Neorhizobium galegae: one gene and its partner. The protein of the gene in region 2 binds, or shares a complex with, the protein of the main gene of each other region. Links are inferred from orthologs where the notes say so. Each region holds a gene or a part of one and is shown on either strand. Other genes may lie near its edges. The genes, in order: dapF and LZK81_RS22665.

The links.
Region 1: the proteins of LZK81_RS22665 (region 2) and dapF are in contact, whole or in part, in a solved structure (PDB 5YGU), measured with the Escherichia coli proteins. The link is inferred for Neorhizobium galegae from one-to-one orthologs.

Annotation. Positions count from the first base shown.
Region 1 is NZ_CP090095.1:4,291,749-4,302,974, forward strand. What follows is about bases 4,601-7,407. They hold dapF (diaminopimelate epimerase), read right to left. Parts: upstream 6,576-7,407; coding sequence 5,625-6,575; downstream 4,601-5,624. Other genes in these bases: mtaB (tRNA (N(6)-L-threonylcarbamoyladenosine(37)-C(2))-methylthiotransferase MtaB), read right to left, coding at 4,601-5,628; LZK81_RS21200 (biliverdin-producing heme oxygenase), read right to left, coding at 6,932-7,407. Also shown: LZK81_RS21170 (sensor domain-containing diguanylate cyclase), read right to left, coding at 1-649; LZK81_RS21175 (DUF2585 domain-containing protein), read right to left, coding at 1,409-1,933; LZK81_RS21180 (septation protein A), read right to left, coding at 1,993-2,676; more of mtaB, read right to left, coding at 4,342-4,600; more of LZK81_RS21200, read right to left, coding at 7,408-7,522; LZK81_RS21205 (TonB-dependent receptor), read right to left, coding at 7,551-10,100; LZK81_RS21210 (FecR family protein), read right to left, coding at 10,242-11,171; LZK81_RS21215 (RNA polymerase sigma factor), read right to left, coding at 11,168-11,226. UniProt on the Escherichia coli protein: Involved in the succinylase branch of the L-lysine biosynthesis and in the biosynthesis of the pentapeptide incorporated in the peptidoglycan moiety. Catalyzes the stereoinversion of LL-2,6-diaminopimelate (L,L-DAP) to meso-diaminopimelate (meso-DAP).
Region 2 is NZ_CP090095.1:4,618,939-4,630,145, reverse strand. The notes cover bases 3,663-6,450. They hold LZK81_RS22665 (RNA pyrophosphohydrolase), read right to left. Parts: upstream 5,436-6,450; coding sequence 4,890-5,435; downstream 3,663-4,889. Other genes in these bases: LZK81_RS22660 (divergent polysaccharide deacetylase family protein), read right to left, coding at 5,452-6,450; bfr (bacterioferritin), read left to right, coding at 4,288-4,773; LZK81_RS22680 (error-prone DNA polymerase), read left to right, coding at 3,663-3,861. In the rest of the region: LZK81_RS22685 (DNA polymerase Y family protein), read left to right, coding at 1-427; more of LZK81_RS22680, read left to right, coding at 424-3,662; more of LZK81_RS22660, read right to left, coding at 6,451-6,651; LZK81_RS22655 (S41 family peptidase), read right to left, coding at 6,740-8,074; LZK81_RS22650 (murein hydrolase activator EnvC family protein), read right to left, coding at 8,064-9,479; 23S rRNA (pseudouridine(1915)-N(3))-methyltransferase RlmH, read right to left, coding at 9,571-10,053; rsfS (ribosome silencing factor), read right to left, coding at 10,162-10,623; LZK81_RS22635 (nicotinate-nucleotide adenylyltransferase), read right to left, coding at 10,740-11,207. UniProt on the Escherichia coli protein: Master regulator of 5'-end-dependent mRNA decay.

The DNA of each region.
Region 1 (11,226 bases), 330 kb from region 2 along the record:
GCTGCCATACGACATCCAGCATGACGGTTCCCAGAACCGTCAGCGCCAGCAGGAAGCCGATGATGCTCGCACTCATCTGCATGAAGAAGGCGTATTCCGAGGCAAAGAAGTCATCGAGCGACGCATAGGTCCCGGATGACGTGAGGATCAAGAGGGCCGACACCCTGACGAGATTGTCGGCGATCACCAGGCCGACCAGGGCCCCGAGCAGCCGGTCGATCGGCCGCCGGATATGGCGGCGGACCTGCCATAGCGGGATGATCAGCAGGATCGAGCAGGCTATGTCGCTGACGGCCAGCTCTCCTCGCAGATCGTGCTCCACCAGGACCATGTAGGAAATGCAGAGGAATGCGGCAGCACAGAATATAAGCCGCCCGGCAGTGAGAAGCGGCCGGCCGAAGCGGGTGAGAATGGCGTGGCCCAAGGAAAAGAACGCGGCCAGGAAGAAGGTGTTTGCGACAATCGCCTGAACCGGGACCGGCAAACCGGCCAAGATGAGCGGCGAGGCAAACCCAAGCGCTGCGACTATGTATCCGACCCCCCAGTAGCGGGACGGCGCAGATCCCCAGCGCTCTAGAAAGAGGAACGTACAGCCGAACACGAAAAAGATGAACGGCAGCAGATAGGCAAAATGATCGTGCGATTCCATAAGACCCCCGCACGAAAGCGTTCCCCAAAACGTCCGGTGCTGGCGACGAAATCTAGCGGCTTGTCGTTAAGAAAACTTGACCGGCAATCGCAAAGATGGATCAAAGCTGTATCATTTTGGCGTCCGGAAGCTTCGAGGATTGGCGCTCCAACGCAAGCACTTTTGGCCGCGCCGGACGTCACTCCGGCGCGGTTTTGTTTTGGGAATGGGGCAGGCGGTATCGGGTATGTGGGAGGTAGGTGGTTTGTGCCTGCCCCGGCTGCTTCTTTGCGACTTGAAGAGGATTTCCGAGCCCTCGTCACCCGCCTTGGCAACCATCACCGGAAACCGGGGTCCGAGAACCCTTAAGGAGGATGCCGGTTCGCGAACCCGATTTCCCATCCGATGACGGGGGTGATTGTGGGATGGTTTCGGATAGGCGGGGACGGACGGGGGAAATCAATACGGGTAAGGGGTTGATGAGGTTGGGCGGATTTTTCATGAGCAGGTAAAACCGTCCCCGGCAAAGACCCCTCCCGGCCTGCCGGCCACCCTCCCCACAAGGGAGAGGGATATATGCCGCGCGCTCACAGTTCCCCATCGTGAGTAGGGATGTCTTCAATAGTGAGAGTAGTCATATCTTCGATCAGGCGGGGATCTTGAGCCAACAATCGAGGTCTATGGTTTGACACGAGCATCGCGGCTTGGTCTCCCTCCCCCTTGTGGGGAGGGTGGCCGGCAGGCCGGGAGGGGTCTTTTTCCCCTCGCCCGCAGCCGCAACTACAAGCCGCCCTGCCAGACACGCACCGCATCGACCGGCCAGACGAGCATCAGCACGTTGAGCGTCAGGTTGTCGCGGATGATGTAGCCGGTCGCCAGCTCGAAGAAGATGGCGATGGCGACCGTCAGCCAGACCGGCAGGCGCGAGGCGGCGAAGAAGCCGAGCACCATGAACACCGTGTCCATCGCCGAATTGAGGATGCTGTCGCCGGTATAGCCGAGCGCCATGGTCGCGGTGCGGTAGCGGTCGATGATCAGTGGGGAATTTTCGGCAATCTCCCACGCAGCCTCGATCAGCACCGCCAGCGACAGCCGGGCGGTCAGCGGCGCGCGGCGCAGGATCAGCCAGCCGAGACCGTAGAAGAGGAAGCCGTGGATGATATGCGACGGCGTGTACCAGTCGGAGAGGTGCTGAGAATTGCCGCTGGTATTCACCCCGCCTTCCCAGAGCTTCACATAACCGCATTCGCAGATCGGAATGCGGCCCATCGCGTAGAGGATGGCGATCTGGAGCAGAAAGAGGATGAGCGCAGCGAGAAGCCAGCGCTTGGAGGACGAACTCGATGGGGAGAATTCCGCCGCGGTCACTTTTCGGCCTCGGCGTTGCCTGCCGGCTCCTGGATCGTATGGCGCATGATCAGCGGCATCTGCGTCATCGTGAAGATCAGCGTGATCGGCATCGTACCCCAGACCTTGAAGGCCACCCAGAAGTTATCCGCCGCCTTGGCGTCGGGCAGATAATAGGCGTTGGCGCCGCGCCAGACGATCTCGTTGAGGACGGCAAGGAACAGGAAGAACACGCCCCAGCGGATGGTCAGCTTGCGCCAGCCGGCATCATCGAGCTGGAAGGCCGCATTGAACACATAGCCGAGAAGCGATTTGCCGAACAGCAGTCCGCCGAGCAGCACGACACCGAACAGCGTGTTGATGATGGTCGGCTTCATCTTGAAGAAAAGCTCGTCCTGCAGCCAGATGCCCAGCCCGCCGAAAACGAGGACAACGATGCCGGAAATGAAGGGCATCATAGGCAGATGCCCGAGAACGATCTTCGAGACGACGAGCGATATGACGGTCGCGAGCATGAACAGGCCGCTGGCGATGAACAGCGGGCCGCCGAGCACCGAAAGCCACGGAAAGGTCGCGGCAAGCCATTCTCCGCGCAGATTGGCGAAGAAGAAGACGAGCAGCGGCCCGAGCTCAAGCGAGAGCTTCAGCATCGGATGGTGCCGGTCGGCGGCGGTGGGCGTCGTATCGCTTTCGAATTTCATATATTGGTCAAACCTGCTTCGTCCTGCCTTGGCCCTGCGCGAGTGCCAAGGCAGATTTGTGGCATCAATGGGCAATCCCGGCAATGGCGCGCGCAAAATCCTGCGCCTCGAAGGGTTCAAGATCGTCGACACCCTCGCCGACACCGATGAAATAGACCGGCAGCTTGTGCTTGGCGGCGATCGCCACGAGAATGCCGCCCCGCGCCGTGCCGTCGAGCTTCGTCATGATAAGCCCGCTGACCCCCGCAACGTTCCGGAAAATCTCGACCTGGTTCATGGCATTCTGGCCGGTCGTCGCGTCGAGCGTCTGCAGCACCGTATGCGGCGCGTCGGGATCAAGCTTGCCGAGCACGCGGACGATCTTTTCGAGCTCGGCCATCAGCTCCGTGCGGTTCTGCAGCCGGCCGGCCGTATCGATGATCAGCACGTCGCTCTTGTTGGCGCGGGCCTGTTCGTAGGCATCATAGGCAAGCCCCGCCGCATCGGCGCCGAGCTTGGTGCCGATGAAGCTCGAGCCGGTGCGATCGGCCCAGATCTTCAGCTGTTCGATGGCCGCCGCGCGAAATGTGTCGCCGGCGGCGAGCATGACCTTGAGGCCGGAGCCGGAGAGTTTTGCGGCGAGCTTGCCGATCGTCGTGGTCTTGCCGGTGCCGTTGACGCCGACGACGAGGATGACATGCGGCTTGTGATTGAGGTCGAGCGCCAGCGGTTTGGCGACCGGGCTTAAAACCCTGGTGATCTCCTCGGCCATGATCCGCGACACGTCCTCGCCGGTCACGTCCTTGCCGTAACGCTCGGAGGAGAGCGCGCCGGTAACGCGCATGGCGGTCTCGACCCCGAGATCGGCCTGGATCAGCAGGTCTTCGAGCTGTTCCAGCGTTTCCTCGTCCAGCTTGCGCTTGGTGAAAAGGGCGCTGATCTGGCCGGTGAGCTGCGACGACGTGCGCGCGAGGCCGGCGCGCAGGCGCTGGAACCAGGTGAGTTTCGGCTGGATGGCGACGGGTTCGGGCGTGGGTTCCGGGCGGGAGGTGGAGAAGCCCTTGGGGAGGGGGGGTTCGGGGCGGGACGCTTCACTTGGAGCGACAGCGGGGACCGCTTCGTCTGAAGAAGCACCCCCCCTCTGTCCTGCCGGGCATCTCCCCCACAAGGGGGGGGGATCGAATCGTGGCCCGCGCCTTGCCCCAAAACTTCAGCCGAGCCTGTTGTACTGTCGTCCGATGCTGGCGCCGACAGCGCATCCGTAATCTCCCCCCTTGTGGGGGAGATGCCCGGCAGGGCAGAGGGGGGTGCCTCCGGAGATGCCGCGCCCTCTTCAACTGCCTCGGCCTCGGCCTCCGCCTGCAACAGCGACAATGGCACCATGCCGATATCGGATACGGCTTCGACCCCGGAAAGCAGCGCCAGCTCATCCTCTTCGGCCGCCTTCGGCTCAACATCCTCAACCGCCACATCCGCGACAGGCCCACCGGCCGTCTCGATCTCCGTCGGCGCCACCGGATCGACCGGCGAAACCGGCAGGTCTTCGTCGCGCGACTTCGGCTCCAGTTCCGCCTGGATGGCGGCCAGGTCTTCCGGCTTCACCGCATCGGGCGTCGGCTCCTCGACAGGCTTGCCGAAGGTGAAGACACGTTTGATGAAGCTCAATGCCATGAGAACCTGTTCCGGTTACGCCGCCCGAGACGGGACAAGGGCGGACGTGACCTGCATTTCCAGATGTTTGCCGTTATGGCCGGTAATCATAACGCGCTTGAAGTCGCGGGGAACAAGGCGCGGCACTGCCACCAGCGAAAAGTTTTCCGTATGCGCCATGCCGTTATTCTCGACGATGATCGCCTGCTCGGTGCCGACCATGCGGTCGAGATGGACGCGATGCAGCACCTCGCCCCGCGCCCGCAGCCGCGCCGCCCGGTCCTTGACCAGCGCCCGATCGACCTGCGGCATGCGGGCCGCCGGCGTTCCAGAGCGCGGGCTATAAGGGAAGACGTGCAGGAAGGAGATGCCGGCCTCTTCCGAGAGCGTCGCGGCATTCTCGAACATCTCTTCGGTCTCGGTCGGGAAACCGGCGATCATATCCGCCCCGAAGGCGATATCGGGCCGCAGCCGCCGCGCCTGTTCGGTGAAAGCGAGCGCCTCGGCGCGCGAATGGCGGCGCTTCATCCGCTTGAGGATCATGTCGTCGCCATGCTGCAGCGACAGGTGCAGATGCGGCATGAACCGCGGCTCGTCGGCGATCAGGTCCCAGAGATGTTTGTCCGCCTCGATACTGTCGATCGAGGACAGGCGCAGGCGCAGGATTTCCGGCACCTGTTTGAGCAGCGTCTTGGCGAGAAGCCCGAGCGACGGCTGGCCGGGGAGATCGGCGCCATAACTGGTGGCATCGACGCCGGTCAGCACGATCTCGCGATAACCGCTTTCGGTGAGCCGCCGGGCCTGATCGACCACGGCGCCCATCGGCACCGAGCGGGAATTGCCGCGGCCATAAGGGATGATGCAGAAGGTGCAGCGGTGGTCGCAGCCGTTCTGCACCTGGATGAAGGCGCGCACGTGGCCGTCGATATGCTTTACCATCTGCGGCGCGGTGGCGCGCACGCTCATGATGTCGTTGACGCGCAGTTTCTCTTCCGCCGAGACGCCGAAATCCGGCAGCGCCCGGTAGGAGGCACTTTTAAGCTTCTCCTCGTTGCCGAGCACGGCATCGACTTCGGCCATCTCGGCAAAGGTCTCTTTTTCCGTCTGGGCGGCGCAGCCGGTGACGATGATCCGGGCATGCGGGTTTTCGCGCCGCGCCCGACGGATCGCCTGGCGGGCCTGGCGCACGGCCTCGCCGGTGACGGCGCAGGTATTGACGAGGATGGCGTTGTTGAGCCCGGCCTTTTCGGCCTCCGCCCGCATCACTTCCGATTCATAGGTATTGAGTCGACAGCCGAAGGTGATGACCTCGACGCCGCTCAATTGACCCGAGCCTCCGGCTCGTTCTCATGAGAAGATTGGGCCTCCGGCGCGCCCCTTTGATCAGCATCAGCGTCACGCGTAAAACTGCCGTTCTGCGGATCGACCCTGCCGGACCATTCCCATTCGGCGGGCCCGGTCATGACGACATGATCGTCACCGCGCCACTCGATGACAAGCGGCTGGCGGACCGGGCTGGAGGCGACGTCGATCGTCACCGTGCGCCCGGTGCGCCCGGTGCGGGCGGCGGAGACGGCAGCGGCACAGGCGGCCGAACCGCAGGCAAGCGTCAGGCCCGCGCCGCGCTCCCAGGTACGGGTGCGCAGCGACGACTTCGACGTGACCTGCGCCAGCGTGATATTGGCCTTTTCCGGAAACATCGGATGGTTTTCCAGCAGCGGGCCGAACCGTTCGAGATCGAAGCTCATCGGATCGCGGTCGACCCAGAAGATGGCATGCGGATTGCCCATCGACATCGCAGATGGCGAATGCAGGATCGGCGCGTCGATCGGGCCGATCTGCAGCTCGATCCGGCTGGTATCGAAAAATTCCTCGGCAAGCGGAATGCGGTCCCACTCGAACACCGGCTTGCCCATGTCGACCGAAATCGTACCGTCCTCATGCTCGACGGCGTTGAGGATGCCGGCGACGGTCTGGAAGGTAAAGGTCTTGCGGCCGGTCTCGGCGCTCAGCGCCTGCACCACGCAACGCGTGCCGTTGCCGCAGGCCTGCGCCATCGTACCGTCGGAATTGAGGATGTCGATCCAGGCATCGGTGCCTAGAGCCTTCGGATCGTGGATCGCCATGATCTGGTCGAACTGCGTGGCCGCATCGGCGTTCAGCGCGATAGCAGCCTGCGGCGTCACCTTGTCAGTGCGTCCGCGCATGTCGACGACCAGGATCTTGTTGCCAAGCCCGTTCATCCGCGCGAATTCCACCAGTTCCGTCATGACGCCAATCCATTCCGGGCCATTTGCCCGCGTATCGGGGTGTATATGGCGGAAAAGGCAGGGAATTACCAGTGGGGGGCTTCCTCTGTGCGACGGTGGTCGGCAGGCAGGGAGGGAGAACCAGCCATGCGCGCTGGAATACGCCGCCCCTGGATCCTCGGGTCAAGCCCGAGGATGACGAATGGAAAGGACGGAGGGTGCCAAAAAACAATAGTCGGCGCGGACAGACGTTCGTCGTTGAGTGAGGGATAGGCCCTAAATTGAACTAACCCCAGACCTTACCCCGAGTTTGCCACCCGCTGAAAACACCCAACGCCGTCATCCTCGGGCTTGACCCGAGGATCCACGCATCCCCATCACACGAAAAACTCATCCACCAGCGCATGCACCCGCCGGAACGCCGCCTTGGCGCCTTCGGCCATGTCCGCTTCCTCCGCCTCCGACATGTCGAACCCGTTGAAAGCGGCGACGAAGGTGCGCCAATGCAGGCCACGGCCGGCGGGGTGGCCGGCGAGGTGGCGGGCGCCGAATTCTTCGGACAGGCCGAGCCTGGCCGCCTGCTTCAGGAGGAAGGCGGCGCCGAGATTCGAGCCTTCGGCGACGTAGAGCCAGCCGAGTGCGGCCGGGATACCCAGATCAACCGTCCCGGCGGTGAGGACGGGCGGCTCGCTGCCGGTCACATCGGCGATATCCTGCCGCAGCGCTTCAAGCCGGACGCGGCTCGGAAGATCGGGGACGAGGCCGTTGAGCCGCGGATCGAGATAGAGCGGGTCGACATCGGCATGAAAATGATGCTGCACGGCGAGGAACAGCGCGTAACGCTCGCGGCTGGCGAAGGGATCGGCCGCCATGATGCGCTTGTCGAGGCGCTCATGGGTGGCATCGGTCAGGGCTTTGAGGCGCTGGATCCGGGTTTGGATGGAGGATGTTTGAAGTTCGATCTGCATGCGTGCAATGTCCAGATACTTATATGCTTTAGAATTTAGCCGTCAGGAACGCTCGGATTGTTCGGCCGGGAGCGGGCGTGAACCCGTCGAGCGCATCCACGTAAAATCGATCCGTCAAGTTCTCCGCCTGGAGATCGAACGTCAAGTGGTCGGTGATCTTGTAGGTGGCGAACGCATCGACGGTCGTATAGGGAATCCACATGCCCGTATACATCCGGGCTTCCTGCGTGACCGGCGACAGGCGCGCGCCGCCATGCGTGAAGCGGGTGCCAAAACTCAGCCTGTCGTCGAACAGGCGCATGCCGAGCGTCAGGCTCGCCATGATTTCGGGCGGCATATGGTTGGCGGCATAGTCCATCGACACGGTCGTGTCCGAGCAGGTGGAAAGGGTGCGGCAGAACTCATAGCTCAGATACTTTGTCACCGATCCTTCGCTGAAGAACGGGCCGGCCTCGTAGGAGCCGGAGATTTCGATACCTGAGAACCGGGTGCTCCTGAGATTATCGAAGGTGAAGACCGGCTGCCCCGGCCCCGCATTGGAGGGCACGCGGGAAATATAGTCGGTGTAGTTGTTGTTGAAATAGGACAGCTTGAGACGCAGCGCGTCGTCCGCGAGCAACAGGCCATCCTTGCTGTAATTGATGCCGATTTCCCAGTTCTTCGAGACCTCGGGCTTCAGATAGGGGTTCTGGATGACGTTACCGTCATTGCCCATGGTTTCGCGCATGGTCGGGGGGCGCATGCCTTCGGCATAAAGCGCATAGAACTGCAGTCCTTCGATTGGTTCTACGATGGCACTGACGGACGGGTTGAACCGGCCGCCTTCCTTGTGGCGGATGCCGGTCCTGGATTCGATACCCTTGTCGTTCATCCAGTAACCGTCATAGCGCAGCCCGGCATTGAGGGTCAGCCAGTCTGTCGCCTCCCACTGGCCGTCGGTAAACACGCTGGCGATCGACCGGTTGCCCATACTGGGATCCATCTTGACCCCTGGGCTGTTTGACTGACTGCGGCTGTAGTAGCGCCGGGAATCGATATCCTCGAGCAGGTAGGACACACCGTAATTGGCCTTGAAGGGCCCGTATTCCGTGTCGAGCAGGCTCGTGTTCGAAATGTCGCCGCCCCAGGTATGGGTCATGGCGTAGCGGGGATCGTCACCCGGTTTGATGTTGAATTGCGGAAGATAAATACCGAAACCCGTCGACATGGAGTTCTGGTCGACGATGCTCAGCCAGGCATTAACCTTGAGATCGATCAGGTCGCTGGGATTGTACCGATAACGGCTGGTGAACGTGTCGGTCGTGACATCGGATAGCGGCGCCTGCCGGAATGTGTTGTCGCCCGAGGTCAGAAGTGAGGTCATGATCTGGCCGAACTGGCTTTCATAGCGGATATAGCCCAGTTCCAGGCTCTGGTCGTCATCGAAGCGAAGCGTACCCTTGGCGAGAAACGAGGTGGATTCGTTGGACGAATTGAAGACCTCTTCACCCTGCTTGGTGAGCGAGAGGAATTGATTGCGGCCCTGGAACTCGTAGTAATTCTTGCCGTGCTTGCCGGCGAAATAGTTGCCACGATAGCGGCGGGCACCGGCGATGACGAAATCGAAATTGTCCTGCACCGTACCGAGCGCAAAGCTGCCCGAGCCATTGGTGAAATCGAGGAATTCGGCCGAATCGGTCTGCTGGTCGTAGGAATTGACCGTAAAATCCCTTGTCGTGTTGTCCTGGGCACCGATCTTGATGCGGCCGCCATATTGCCTGCCGTCCTCGACGATATCCTTGGCTTTCAGCGTGGTGATCTCGACCACGCCGCCATTGACGCCGGCGCCCACCGCGCCGCCCGTCGGTCCCTTGGAAATGCCGACGCCGCCGATCAGGTCCGGATCGATATAGGTGCGGTCATCGACGCCGCCGTAACCGCGCCAGGTGGTCGTCGTCTGCTGCGTACCGTCGATCGCGACCCGAACGCGGTTCTGGCCCTGCAAGCCCCGGATGTTGACATTGACTGAGCCGCTGCTGTGATTGCTGGCCGAAATGACGCCCGGCACGTTCTTGAATACATCGCCGGCGCTGGAACCGCGGAACCGCTCGATCTGCTCGGCGGTGATATAGCTCGTCGAGCCCGCCGTCTCGTAAGGCGCATCCACGCCGTCGCTATCCCCGTCGCGAAGCACGATCGGCGCGAGCGTCGTATCATCCGACCCATCCGGCGGGCTGGCCGCCGAACCCGCAGCTGCAGCCTCGAGCGTCACCGTATTGCCACCGCTTGACCGGAAGGAAACGCCGGTGCCGGAGAGCAGCCGCGACAGGGCGGCAGACGGCGTCAGCGAACCGGTCACGCCGCCCGTGGTCTTTCCGGCGGTGATTTCGCTGCGATAGACGAGACGCAGGTCGGTCTGGCGGCCGAGCGCGAGAAGTGCGTTCTCAAGCGGCCCGGCGGGAATGGAAACGGCGACCTGCTGCGACTGGACGCCTTGCGCCGGCTGCTGTGCGATGGCCGGAGCCATGCCGCCCAGCCATGATGCGCAACCAAGCGCGATCCGGACATGCCGCGAAAAAAGCGGTCCCCTCAAACTCATTTAGACCCCCTGCACTCAAACTTCGTGACCGCTCTCATCGCGGCCCCTGGTGGTTATGAGTGAAAGGAGGCTTCAACTCCTGACGTCGGCTTTTAAAAAAAAAGATGATTTTAATACTCAATTTTTCGGATGAGCATGTCTTCAGCGCGAACGGACCAGCGTGATCCAGTCGGAAACCCGGATGACACGGATCGGCAGGCTCTCCTGCAGAGCCGCGAAAGCCTGGTCGACATCGTTCACGGCAAAGACGCCGCTGACCCGCAACTGCGAGGCCTGGTCGTCGAGCACCATGATGCGGCCCCGCTGGTAACGGCCGATCTGGTCGAGCACCTCACCGAGCGGCCGGCCGGAGAAGACCAGCTTGCCGCTGCGCCAACTCGTCAGATCGGCGACATCGCCGGAGCCGGTTGCCAGGCGGCCATCGGCGCCGAGATGCGCGGTGCCGCCGGTTTCGAGCACAGCGCGCTGGGAGCCGGCGGTCACCGCCACCTGCCCCTCGTCGACCATCACCTCGTCGCGCTCGCCGACCCGCACCGCATAATGGGTGCCGAGCGCGATCGCCTGGGTTTCGTCGCCGCTGACGACGAAAGGCCGTGCCGGGTTCGGGGTGACATCGAAAAAGGCTTCGCCGCGCAGGACCACGATCCGGCGCTCGGTCTGGCCATATCGCACCTTGATCGCGCTATCGGTGTTGAGCGTCACCACCGACCCGTCATCGAGGTCGATGCGCTGGATGACGCCGACCGGCGTGTAGAAATCCGAACGATACCGGGCGATGAGGCCGGTCTCGTTGGCGATGATGCCAAGACAGCCCATCAGAAGCAGGGCGGCAACGCCACCCCCGATCACCCGGCGCCTTCGCGGCGCGACCGTTTTCGGCACAGCGGCGAGATCGCCCCAGAGAGAGCTCATCTCTTCAAAGGCAGCCGCGTGAGCCGGATCCCGCATTTTCCAGAATTCGAAGCGGCGGCGATCGGCATCGGTCGCATCGCGGGAGCCGAGCCGCGCGACCCAGCCTGCCGCCTCCTCCGCAATGGCATCCTCACGCGCCTTGTCTGAAACATTAGTCATATGCAATCTCCCCCGGCGGGAGGCAATGCCGCAAGTCGGGCCTGACGGCAAGCCA
Region 2 (11,207 bases):
GGCCGACTGTCTGCAGGTCGCCGATCCCAAACAAAGCCATATGCCGGAGCGCGGGGAAATATTTGTGCCGGCGATCGCGGCACGGATCGTCCGGGAAGAAACCCGGGAGCTTTCCGCCTTCGTGCCGAGAAGCGATCGGCCCTTGCGGCTTTTCCGGCATCCGGAGCTCGTGGAAGCCTTTGCGGCAACGGTGCCGGATGGGCCTCCCCGGCGTTTCCGCTGGCGCCGCATCGTCCATGCGGTCATCCGCGCCGAAGGACCGGAGCGGATCTCGCCCGAATGGTGGCATGACGAGGAGGATGTTGAGGAACGCGATTATTTCAGGCTTGAAAGTGAAGCCGGCCGCCGCTTCTGGATTTTCCGCGCAGGTCATTACGTTGCCGGCAAGGCTGCACCGACCTGGCGGGTGCACGGGATTTTCGCATGACCGATGCTCCCGCCTTTTTCGAGATCGGCGCCAAGACCAATTTCTCCTTCCTGGAGGGAGCGGCCAAACCGGAGGAGATGATCATCGCGGCCAGCGTGTCCGGCTTGTCCGGTCTCGGTATCGCCGACAGGAATTCCGTTGCCGGCGTGGTGAGGGCGCATAGCCAAGTCAGGAACATGAAGGAAACCTTCGAGCTTCAGCAGAAACAGGGCAGAAAGAAAGACGAGGAAGCGGCCATCCTCCCTTGCGCGTTTTATCCGGGAGCGCGGCTCGTTTTTTCCGACCAGACGCCGGATGTTCTCGCCTATCCGCAGAACCGGAAGGGTTGGGCCAATCTCTGCCGCCTGCTGAGCCGGGGGAAACTCAGGGCAGACAAGGGGGCCTGCATTCTGGAAGAATGGGATCTTCTGGAATGGTGCGACGAGATGATGCTGGCAGTCGTGCCGGATTTTTCCCGCGCGGAAGAGATGACCTATCGGCATCATTTGGAAAGCTGCCTCCGTAAATACCGGGAGCGGTTCAAAAAGAACATCTATCTGGTTCTGTCACCGACCTATGATGGACGAGATGCCTTTGTCTTCAGCTCGCTTGCCCAGATTGCTGCGGGCAGCCGGGTGCCTTTGGTTGCGACCAATCTGCCCCTTTTCCATCTCCCTTATCGGCGTTCCCTGTCGGATGTGGTGACGGCGATCCGCGAACATGTGACGATCCAGGAAGCTGGATTTCGGCTCTCGCCGAATGGAGAAAGGTACATCAAGCAGGCCGCCGAAATGGCGCGGCTCTTCCGAGCCTATCCAGACGCTATCGCCAATACGGGAAAGTTCTTCAGCGGGCTGAAATTTTCGCTCGATGAACTCAGCCATAACTATCCCGACGAGAGCGTCCCGGGCGAAACTGTGTCCGAAACCCTGGAACGGTTAACCTGGGAAGGCGCAAAGCGCCGATATCCCAACGGCATCGAGGAAAAGGTCTCCAACCAGATCAGGTACGAACTCGATCTGATCAAGGAGATGGAATACGAACCCTATTTCCTGACGGTGCGCCACATCGTCTGGCATGCCAGATATGTTCTCAAAATCCTCTGCCAAGGGCGTGGATCCGCCGCCAATTCCACCGTCTGTTTCTGCCTCGGCATCACCGAGGTCGATCCCACATTCACGACGCTTCTCTTCGAACGGTTCATTTCGACGGAGCGGAACGAGCCGCCGGATATCGACGTGGATTTCGAGCATGCGCGACGCGAGGACATTATCCAGTATATCTACCAGCATTACGGCTATCGCCATGCCGGTTTGACGGCGGCGGTCACCAGTTACCGGACCCGCATGGCAGGCCGCGAAGTCGCAAAGGCTTTCGGCCTTTCCGAAGATGTGCAATCGGCGCTTTCCAGTACCGTCTGGGGCTGGTCGGAGGATGGGCTTTCGGAGCGGGACGCCAAAGTCGCCGGCCTGGATGTGACGGACAGGACGACACTCAAGGTGATCGCCCATGCGAAGGAACTCATGGGCTTTCCACGCCATCTTACCCAGCATGTCGGCGGGTTCCTGATAACCCGCGACCGGCTGGATGAAGTCGTGCCGATCATGAAGACGGCGATGCCCGGCCGTTACATGGTCGAATGGGACAAGGACGACCTCGATACGCTGAAGCTTTTGAAGATCGATGTGCTGGCGCTCGGCATGCTGACCTGCCTCAAAAAGGCATTCGAGCTTATGAAACAGCATTACGATCGGGAAGAGACATTGGCTGGCCTGCTTCAGGATAAGCAGGATGATGTTTACGACATGATCTGCCGTGCCGATACGATCGGGGTTTTCCAGATCGAAAGCCGGGCTCAGATGAGTATGTTGCCCCGTCTAAGGCCACGGAAATTTTATGATCTTGTCGTTGAGGTGGCGATCGTTCGGCCCGGCCCCATCCAGGGCAACATGGTCCATCCCTATCTGAAGCGGCGCGAAGCCAAGCGGAACAATCAGCCTATCGAATACCCCGGTCCTGAATTGGAGAAGGTTCTTGAACGGACGCTGGGAGTGCCGCTTTTTCAGGAGCAGGCGATGCAGATCGCCATTACTGGAGCCGGCTTTTCGCCAGCGAAGGCGGACAAGCTGCGCCGGTCGATGGCGACGTTCAAGCGTTCCGGAAGGGTGGAGGAATTCAGGCGGGATTTCATTGCCGGCATGCTGGAGAATAAGTATCCCAGAGAATTCGCAGAAAGCTGCTTCAGTCAGATCGAGGGCTTTGCCGAATACGGGTTTCCGGAAAGCCATGCAGCTTCATTCGCTCTGCTTGTCTATGCCTCTTCCTGGATCAAAACCTATTACCCGGATGTCTTCTGCACGGCGATGTTGAATTCCCAGCCAATGGGCTTTTATGCGCCAGCGCAGCTCGTTCGCGATGCGCGGGAACATGGCGTCAAAATTCTTCCCGTCGATATCAATCGCTCGGATTGGGATTGCACTTTGGAAGCGGCTGCCTTCGACAGGAATGCGATCGATAAGCGCCACGAATCCATGCGGGATGTCATCAAGACCCGGCGGGCCGTGCGGCTTGGGTTTCGACAGGTCAAGGGCCTTGCCGAAAAAGACATGGTCGAGAAGCTCATTGCCAACCGAGGAGAGGGCTATACCTCAATCCACGATCTCTGGCAGCGGTCCGGCCTCGACAAGTCGGATATCGAGCGGCTCGCGGACGCCGATGCCTTCAACTCCGTAGGTCTCAATCGCCGTGAGGCGCTCTGGGCGGTCAGGGGGCTCGATGCCAGGAGGGCTGCCGAGAAACTGCCTCTGTTCGAAGTGGCCGATCGCATGGATCTGAGGCCAGAGGCGAAAGCGACGCTGCCTGAAATGCTGCCTGGCGAACAGGTGATTGAGGATTATCGGTATCTCTCGCTTTCGCTGAAAGCCCACCCGGTCTCTTTCCTGCGCGAGGAATTCAAGACCATGGGGATTACCCGTAGCGTCGATCTTTTGACGGTTCCAAACGGGCGAAGGGTGACGATCGGCGGGATCGTTCTCGTCCGTCAGCGGCCTGGCTCAGCCAAGGGCGTCATCTTCATGACGCTGGAAGACGAGACCGGCGTTGCCAATGCGATTGTCTGGCCGAAGATTTTCGAACGCTACAGGCCGGTCGTGATGGGCGCGCGGCTGGTGAAGATCCGGGGGAGGCTGCAAAGCCAGAGTGGCGTCATCCATACCGTGGTCGAGCATATCGAAGACATTACGCCGATGCTGGGTTTGCTGCAGAAGGAGGCGAGGCGGTTCGGCGTATCGGCCCGCTCGGACGAGGCGTTGCAATCGAGCGGCGACCACCGTCAGAAGAGGCGTTCGAATGGAATGGAGGAGGCACGCAGGGGAAGTGCAAAGGAGGCGGTGCCTCGCGATTCCTACGAAGCCGGTCCAGGGAGCGTCATGCCGAAAGGCCGCAATTTCCACTAATTACCGATGCAATGATACAAAGGAAGAAGCCGTGGGTATGGCAGCCTCCCTTAAGAAGTGACTCATATATGTCGATTCTTTCTTGACATCCACTGTCCGCTTTCGCAAAAAGAAGATGTTACAGGTCATGTTTGGCAGGTCGACCGAGAATGCTGGTTTGCAGTTGCAATTACATCACCGACAGGGAAATCAAGGACGTCATCACGCAACTCCTTGACGAAGACTGTTGGCAGCTCATCGTACCGTCAAAGGTCTATCATGCCATGGCGAAACGCGGTCGCTGCTGCGGCTGCTTCCCGGGCGTTGTCGACCTGATCATCCGCACGACCGAGGAATATCACGACGCGCACCACTCGACGGAAGACGAGGTGGTCGTATATATGTCCCGCCTGAGACAATTCCATGAGGAAAACAGGAGAGCGGACATTGAAAGGCGACTCAAAGGTCATCGAGCGGCTTAACGAGGCACTTTTTCTCGAGCTAGGCGCAGTCAATCAGTATTGGCTGCATTATCGCCTGCTGGACGATTGGGGCTTCAAGAAGCTTGCAAAAAAAGAGCGGGCGGAGTCGATCGAAGAAATGCATCATGCCGATCGTCTTATCGATCGCATCATCTTTCTCGAAGGCCACCCCAACCTGCAGACGCTTGCCCCGCTGCGCATCGGTCAGAACGTCAAGGAAGTCCTGGAGGCGGATCTTGCCGGCGAATATGATGCCCGCACGGCCTACAAGGCTTCCCGCGATATCTGTCACGCGGCTGGCGACTACGTCTCGATGAAGCTCTTCGAAGAGCTTCTGATGGACGAGGAAGGCCATATCGACTTCCTCGAAACCCAACTCGATCTGCTGGCAAAAATCGGCGAGGAGCGTTACGGCCTCCTCAACGCGGAACCTGCCGATTCTGCCGAATAATCGGCTGTACCCGAATATACAAACCCGGCGAAGCATCCGCTTCGCCGGGTTTTTCATTGCGCCTACGAAGCCGTTTCACATGGCGGCCGGCCGATTCGGATGCCCACTCCCGCGGGTCAGAGCCGTTCGGTCGCCACCTTGGCCAGGTGGGTGAACTCCGCGACGACCTGATCGTAGACGGCGCGCTTGAAGGGCACGATCAGGCCGGGAAGGTCGGCCATCGGCTTCCATTCCCAGGCATCGAACTCCGGCGCATGTCCGCCAGGCGGCGGGTTGATGGCAATCTCGCTTTCGTCGCCATCGAAGCGAAAGGCGAACCAGCGCTGGGTCTGGCCGCGATATTTTCCTTTCAGCCCGATGCCGATCAGATGTGCGGGCAGATCGTAATTGATCCAATCCTTCGCCTCGGCAAGCAAGGTGACGGAGCGCATCCCCGTTTCCTCGTAAAGCTCGCGATAGGCAGCCGGAAGCGGCTCCTCGCCCTTGTCGATGCCGCCCTGGGGCATCTGCCAGAGCTGCGGCGAACCGTCAAATTCGCTGTTGCCCTTGCTGATGCGCCGACCCGCCCAGACAAGGCCTTCATGGTTCAGAATCATGATGCCGACGCAGGGGCGATAGGGAAGCTCTTCGGCGACGACCGAACGTTTGTCTTTCTTGCTCATGGATAACTCCGATCGACTACGGTCCGACGCTTTCGCCCGCAAGCGACGAGACGCCGACAATCTCGATACCGCGCTGCGAGACTTCCTCGCTCCATTGCCTTATCGCATCGATGCTCTCGTCGAAAGCCGAGGCGATGCCGATTGCCGTGCCCTTACGGCCGGCAATACGCTCGAGTTCGTCGAGCTTCTTGAGGATGGCGTCCTTCTGCAACTGCCCGTCAAGCGTCAGATCGCCAAAGGCATGGGGCAGTTCGATCGCCTTGGCAACGATCGCCGTCTTCGACTGCGCGGATGTCCCGTCGTCGAGGAAAAGCAGTCCCCGCTTGGAAATATCACGCAGGACCGGTTCCAACGCGCCGGCATCCGAGAGATAGCGGCCGCCGAGATAGTTCATGACGCCGGTATAGTTGGTAATCTCGCCCATGGCCCGGTGAAGGCGGCCGAGATTATCCTTCGCTGACATCTTGGTCAGCAGGGTCCCGGGGCCTGGATCGTTCGCCGGGTAATCAAATGGTTCAAACGGCACTTGGATCAGGATTTCGTGGCCGGCGCGGCGGGCTTCCTGCATCCAGCGCTGCAGGCTGTTGCCGCTGACGGCGAAGGCGAGCGTCACTGTCGGCGGCAGGTCGCGGATTGCCCGCTGGGTGCCCGTCTGACTGAGGCCGAGACCGCCGACGACGATCGCGATGCGGGTTCCGCGCGCGCCCGACCAGGGGCGCGCATATTGATCCATCGGCCGCTGCCCGCCGGGTCCGACAATCGGCAACCGGCCATGGGGCGAATCCTCCAGAAGCGCGTCGTTGGGCTGGGCAGCCATGCGAGGGTCCTGGCCGATCCGCTGGGTGCCGATCATTACCGGCCCGCTGCCATCGCGCGAGCGTGGCGTATACTTGGTCACGACCGACCCGTCATCGGTGAGCGTCCGCTCGATATTGGCCCCGGAACCGGGATCGGAACGAGGCATGCCGACGGATGGCTGCGGCGCCGCGTTCGGGTCGGGTTTGGCGGAGGGCTGGGTCTCTTCCGGCTTGGAAGCAGGCGGAATGTTGGAGGCGGTTCGCTTCAGGGCATCATCGCCGCGCATGGCGTAGAGCGAAAGTCCCAGGACGCCGGCAACCGTGAGCATCGCGAAAACGATTGCGAGAGAAAACCTTCGGTTCCGTCGCCGAGCGGCCGGCCGGTTCTGTCCGAGCGGTGCATGGAGATCGGTGCCCAAGGTCTGTTCCGCGTTTCTTCAGCAGATACGAAGAACCGGCCAGCGAGACGTTTTCGACGCGTCACGCTGGCCGGCCCGATGGATGTCTTTACTTCTTGATCGTGGCTGCCGCCGCCTTGTCCGGGCTGGGCGGGAAGGACGGGTCCTTCTTGGTACCGCGGAAGAGGTCGAGCGCATAGTTGAGCTGGATGTCGTCCTTGGCTTCCGGCGGCACGTAGGCTGCGGAACCGGAACCTTCGTCGGTCTCGGCTGCACCCTGGATGTGGCCGCGCAGGCTGGATTCACCTTCAGCCCGGATCTTGCCCTGCAGTTCCGGCGGCAGCGGCTGATCGACCTTGATATCCGGCTGGATGCCGGTGCCCTGGATCGACTTGCCCGACGGCGTGTAATAGAGCGCGGTGGTCAGACGCAGCGCGCCGGCATCGCCGAGCGGGATGATCGTCTGAACCGAACCCTTGCCGAAGGAGCGCGTGCCGAGAACCGTGGCACGGCGCAGATCCTGGAGCGCACCGGCGACGATTTCCGAAGCGGAAGCCGAGCCGCCGTTGACAAGTACGATGACCGGCTTGCCGTCGGTCAGATCGCCGGGGCCAGCGTTGAAGCGGCGGGTCTCGTCGGCATTGCGGCCGCGGGTCGAAACCACTTCGCCACGTTCCAGGAAGGCGTCGGAAACGTTGATCGCCTGATCGAGCAGACCGCCCGGGTTGAGGCGCAGATCGAGTACGTAGCCCTTCAGCTTGTCCGCCGGGACGTCCGCCTTGATCTTCTTGATCGCCTTTTCGAGGTCGTCATAGGTCTTCTCGGTGAAGGAGATGACGCGGACATAACCGACATCGCCGCCTTCGACACGGGACTTCACGGCGCGGACCGCGATGATGTCGCGTACCACGGTGATGTCGAGCGGCTTGTCGGCGCCCTGACGGATGATCGTCAGCTTGATCGGGGTGTTGACGCCGCCGCGCATCTTCTCGACGGCTTCTTCGAGCTTCAGGCCGCGCACCGGCGCGCCATCGATCTCGGAGATGAAGTCGCCTGCGAGAATGCCGGCCTTGGAAGCGGGCGTATCGTCGATCGGCGCGATGACCTTGACGAGTTCGTTCTCCATCGTCACTTCGATGCCGAGGCCGCCGAACTCGCCACGCGTCTGCGTGCGCATGTCTTCGGCATCCTTGGAATTCATGAAGCTCGAATGGGGGTCGAGCGAGGTCAGCATGCCGTTGATGGCGTTCTCGACCAGCTTTTCCTCATCCGGCGGCGTCACATACTGGGCGCGGACCCGTTCGAACACGTCGCCGAAGATCGACAATTCCCGGTAGGTCGAAGGGCCGGCGGCCTGCGCCGGCACACCGGCCGAATAAATCACGCTCATCGCGGTCGCACCCAAGAGTGCACCGACGATGACAAGAGAAGCCCTACGAATCATTTCGTGCCCTTCCAGTTTCTTTCGAGGTCCACCACGGCTTGGAATCGACCGGTGTGCCATCTTTTCGGAATTCAATGTAAAGCGTTGGACGATCTGTTTCCAGCGCCAATGCGGTTGCGCTTGCCACTCTTTTCTCACCCATCACGGCAATGGGTTCACCTGCGAAAACGAACTTGCCCTGCCGCGCGTTCACAACGTCCATGCCGGTCAGAACCAGATGGTATCCATCTCCGGCATTGAGGATGATCATCTGTCCGTAACTCCGGAAGGCTCCGGCGAAAACCACCAAGCCGTCAGCCGGCGCCGTCACCACGGCACCCGCGTTCGAAGCAACAGTCATGCCTCTCGCCGTGTGCCCTGTCCCGTCGGCGTCGCCGAACCACCGCAATACATCTCCGGCGACCGGAAGCTCCAGCCTCTGCTTGAGGCTCGAAAACGCGTATGCGGGCGCAATGCGGTTTTTGTCAGGCACGCCGCTTTGGGCAAGCTGCTTTGCCCTTTCGCGTTCGGCGTCCGACATCATGCGCTGGCGCTCTTCTTCGGCACGTGCCCGATCGATCGCCTCGCGCACCGAGGCGATGTCGCCTTCGAACGACTGGATGAGGTTCTCGAGCGTGGTGGCGCGACCGGCGAGCTCCTCGGAGCGGCGGCGCTCGGCGTCGAGATCGGCCGCGTTGCGCTTGTTCAACTTTTCGTTTTCCGCAAGCAGCAGGGCCATGCGCCGGTCCTCCTCGAGGCTCGCGGCAATGGTGCTGGAGACGGTGGTCTTCTCGGTCATCGCCAGCGCCTGGAGAGAGGCCAAGGATTGAAGGTCGGCAACGAGCTTGTCCGCCTCGTGGCGCATGCCGGGAACGACGGCGCCGAGCAGGATCGCGCTGCGAACGGAGGCGAGCGCATCATCGGGCGTCACCAGAAGTGCCGGAGGAGGATTGCGGCCCATGCGCTGCAGGGCGGCGAGCACTTCGGCCAGCACGGCGCGGCGGCCGCGCAGGGAGGTGCGGATACCGTCCTCCTTGAGCTTCAGTTCGGTGATCTTCTTCTCGCTGTCGAGGATTTTGGTTTCCAGCCCCCTGCGGCGTGCCGCCGAATCGATCAGCGCCTGGCGGACATCGGCGGTGTTCTTCCTGATATCGGCGATGTTCTTTTCGATGGCGGCAGCCCTGTCGCCCGAAATCTTCATGCTCTTGGTCAGAACTTCGAGCTCGCCGCGGGTTTCGTTGCGGCGGCGCTGCAGATCGGCCGTGGGATCGACTGCCGCGGCCGATGCCGCCTGGGGCGCCGTCGGCGAGGCCGCATTCTGGGCGCGGGCGGTATTGGAGATCTGGAGGGGCGGGATCAGCACGAAACCGAGACCCGCCGCCAGAAGCAGCGCGCGCCGGTACGATGTGATCTTGATTGTCCGCATTCCCGCTCCGCTATTCGCCGGATCGAGAAAGCCTAAGCTGATTTGCCCGGCGAGGCCACAAACAACATCGTGTTTGAAGGTAAACGATCGTTTAAGCTCTGTGATAGGGATGGCCCGAGAGAATGGTGACGGCGCGGTAGAGCTGTTCGGCAATCAGGATGCGCACCAGTTGATGCGGCCATGTCATCGAGCCGAGGTTGAGCACCATATCGGCCCGTTCGCGCAAGTCCGGGTCGAGCCCGTCGGCGCCGCCGATCACCAGCATCAGGTCGCGTTTGCCGCTGTCGCGATATCGGCCGATCACACCGGCGAAAGCCTCGCTGTCGAGCGCCTTGCCCCGTTCGTCGAGAAGAATGAGAACCGCGCCTTCGGGAAGCACCTTTTCGAGCGCGCCGGCTTCTTCGCGCTTGCGGGTATCGGCATTCGATGCGCGACTTTCCTGGATCTCGATCAGTTTCGACAATTCCAGGCCCACCGCCGGGCCAGCCTTGGCGAAACGGTCGAGATATCGGGACGCAAGTTCCTTCTCCGGTCCGGTCTTTAGCCGTCCCACGGCGAAAAGGCTTATTCGCATGTCCCTATCCGTTGGTTTTGCGGCCGAAAATTCCACCCTGCGGCGAGTTGGCACCCAGCCGCGTGATTTCGACCTCAGTCCGACCGGTTCAGGGCATGCCCGAACCCGTCAGTGCAGCAGCGTGCCTTCCTCGATATCCGGCGTCGCCCACATCTTTTCGATGTTGTAGAACGCGCGAATTTCCGGGCGGAACACGTGAACGATGATGTCGCCGGTGTCAATGAGCACCCAGTCACCCGTTTCCTGACCTTCGACGCGGGCGTTGCCAAGCCCCTCGTCCTTCAGATCGGAAATCAGGTGATCGCTGATGGCCATGACATGTCGGTTCGATCGACCGGAGACAACGACCATGTAGTCCCCGAGCGCTGATTTTCCAACAATGTTGATGGTGACGATATCTTCAGCTTTGGAGTCCTCAAGGCTTGCGAGGACCAGTTCGAGAGCACGGGCGGCAGCATCGGCGCCACGTTCCAGGCTCTGCGGGAGAACGGAGGCCGTCCTTCCCTTGGCGTGTACTGTTGTCAGGGTTTGTCCTTTCTTCCGGTAACAGCAACAGGCACTAACGCGAATCCGAGTCCGACTCGGCCGCTAACATATAGGTGACATCGAATTATTAATCTTTCAAGTAAGCGTCCGAAAAGGTGATAGAAAGATGTAGACCTTTTCGCGCCGCCTCGCGGCTGGCGCTAATCGGATTTCTGCCCGTTTGCGGCGCGGATCGCCGTGGAACTCAGGGCCGAACGCGGGCCGTGGATGAAGGTCCAGGCTGGCGCCCGCCGTTTCCAGAGCGTGCCGGCGTCGTCCTCATCGACGCGGGCGTAGTCGAAGGTGCGGGCCATTTTCGACGACAGGAACGACAGTGTCGCCCCCGGCCGGTCGATGACCGCGATCGGGAAGGTCGAGGCGATCGTCTGCCATTTCTGCCAGTGGTGGAAGGTCTTCAGGCTGTCGGCGCCCATCACCCAGACAAAATGCACGAGCGGGTTCCTGGCCTTCACGAAGGAGAGCGTATCGGCGGTATAGGAGCCGCCGAGTGTCTTTTCGAAGGCTGTGATCTTGATGCGAGGGTCGTCGATCAGCTTTTCGCTCATCGCCAGCCGGTCGCCGAGCAACGCAAGTTCGGAGCGGCTTTTCAGCGGGTTGCCGGGAGTGAC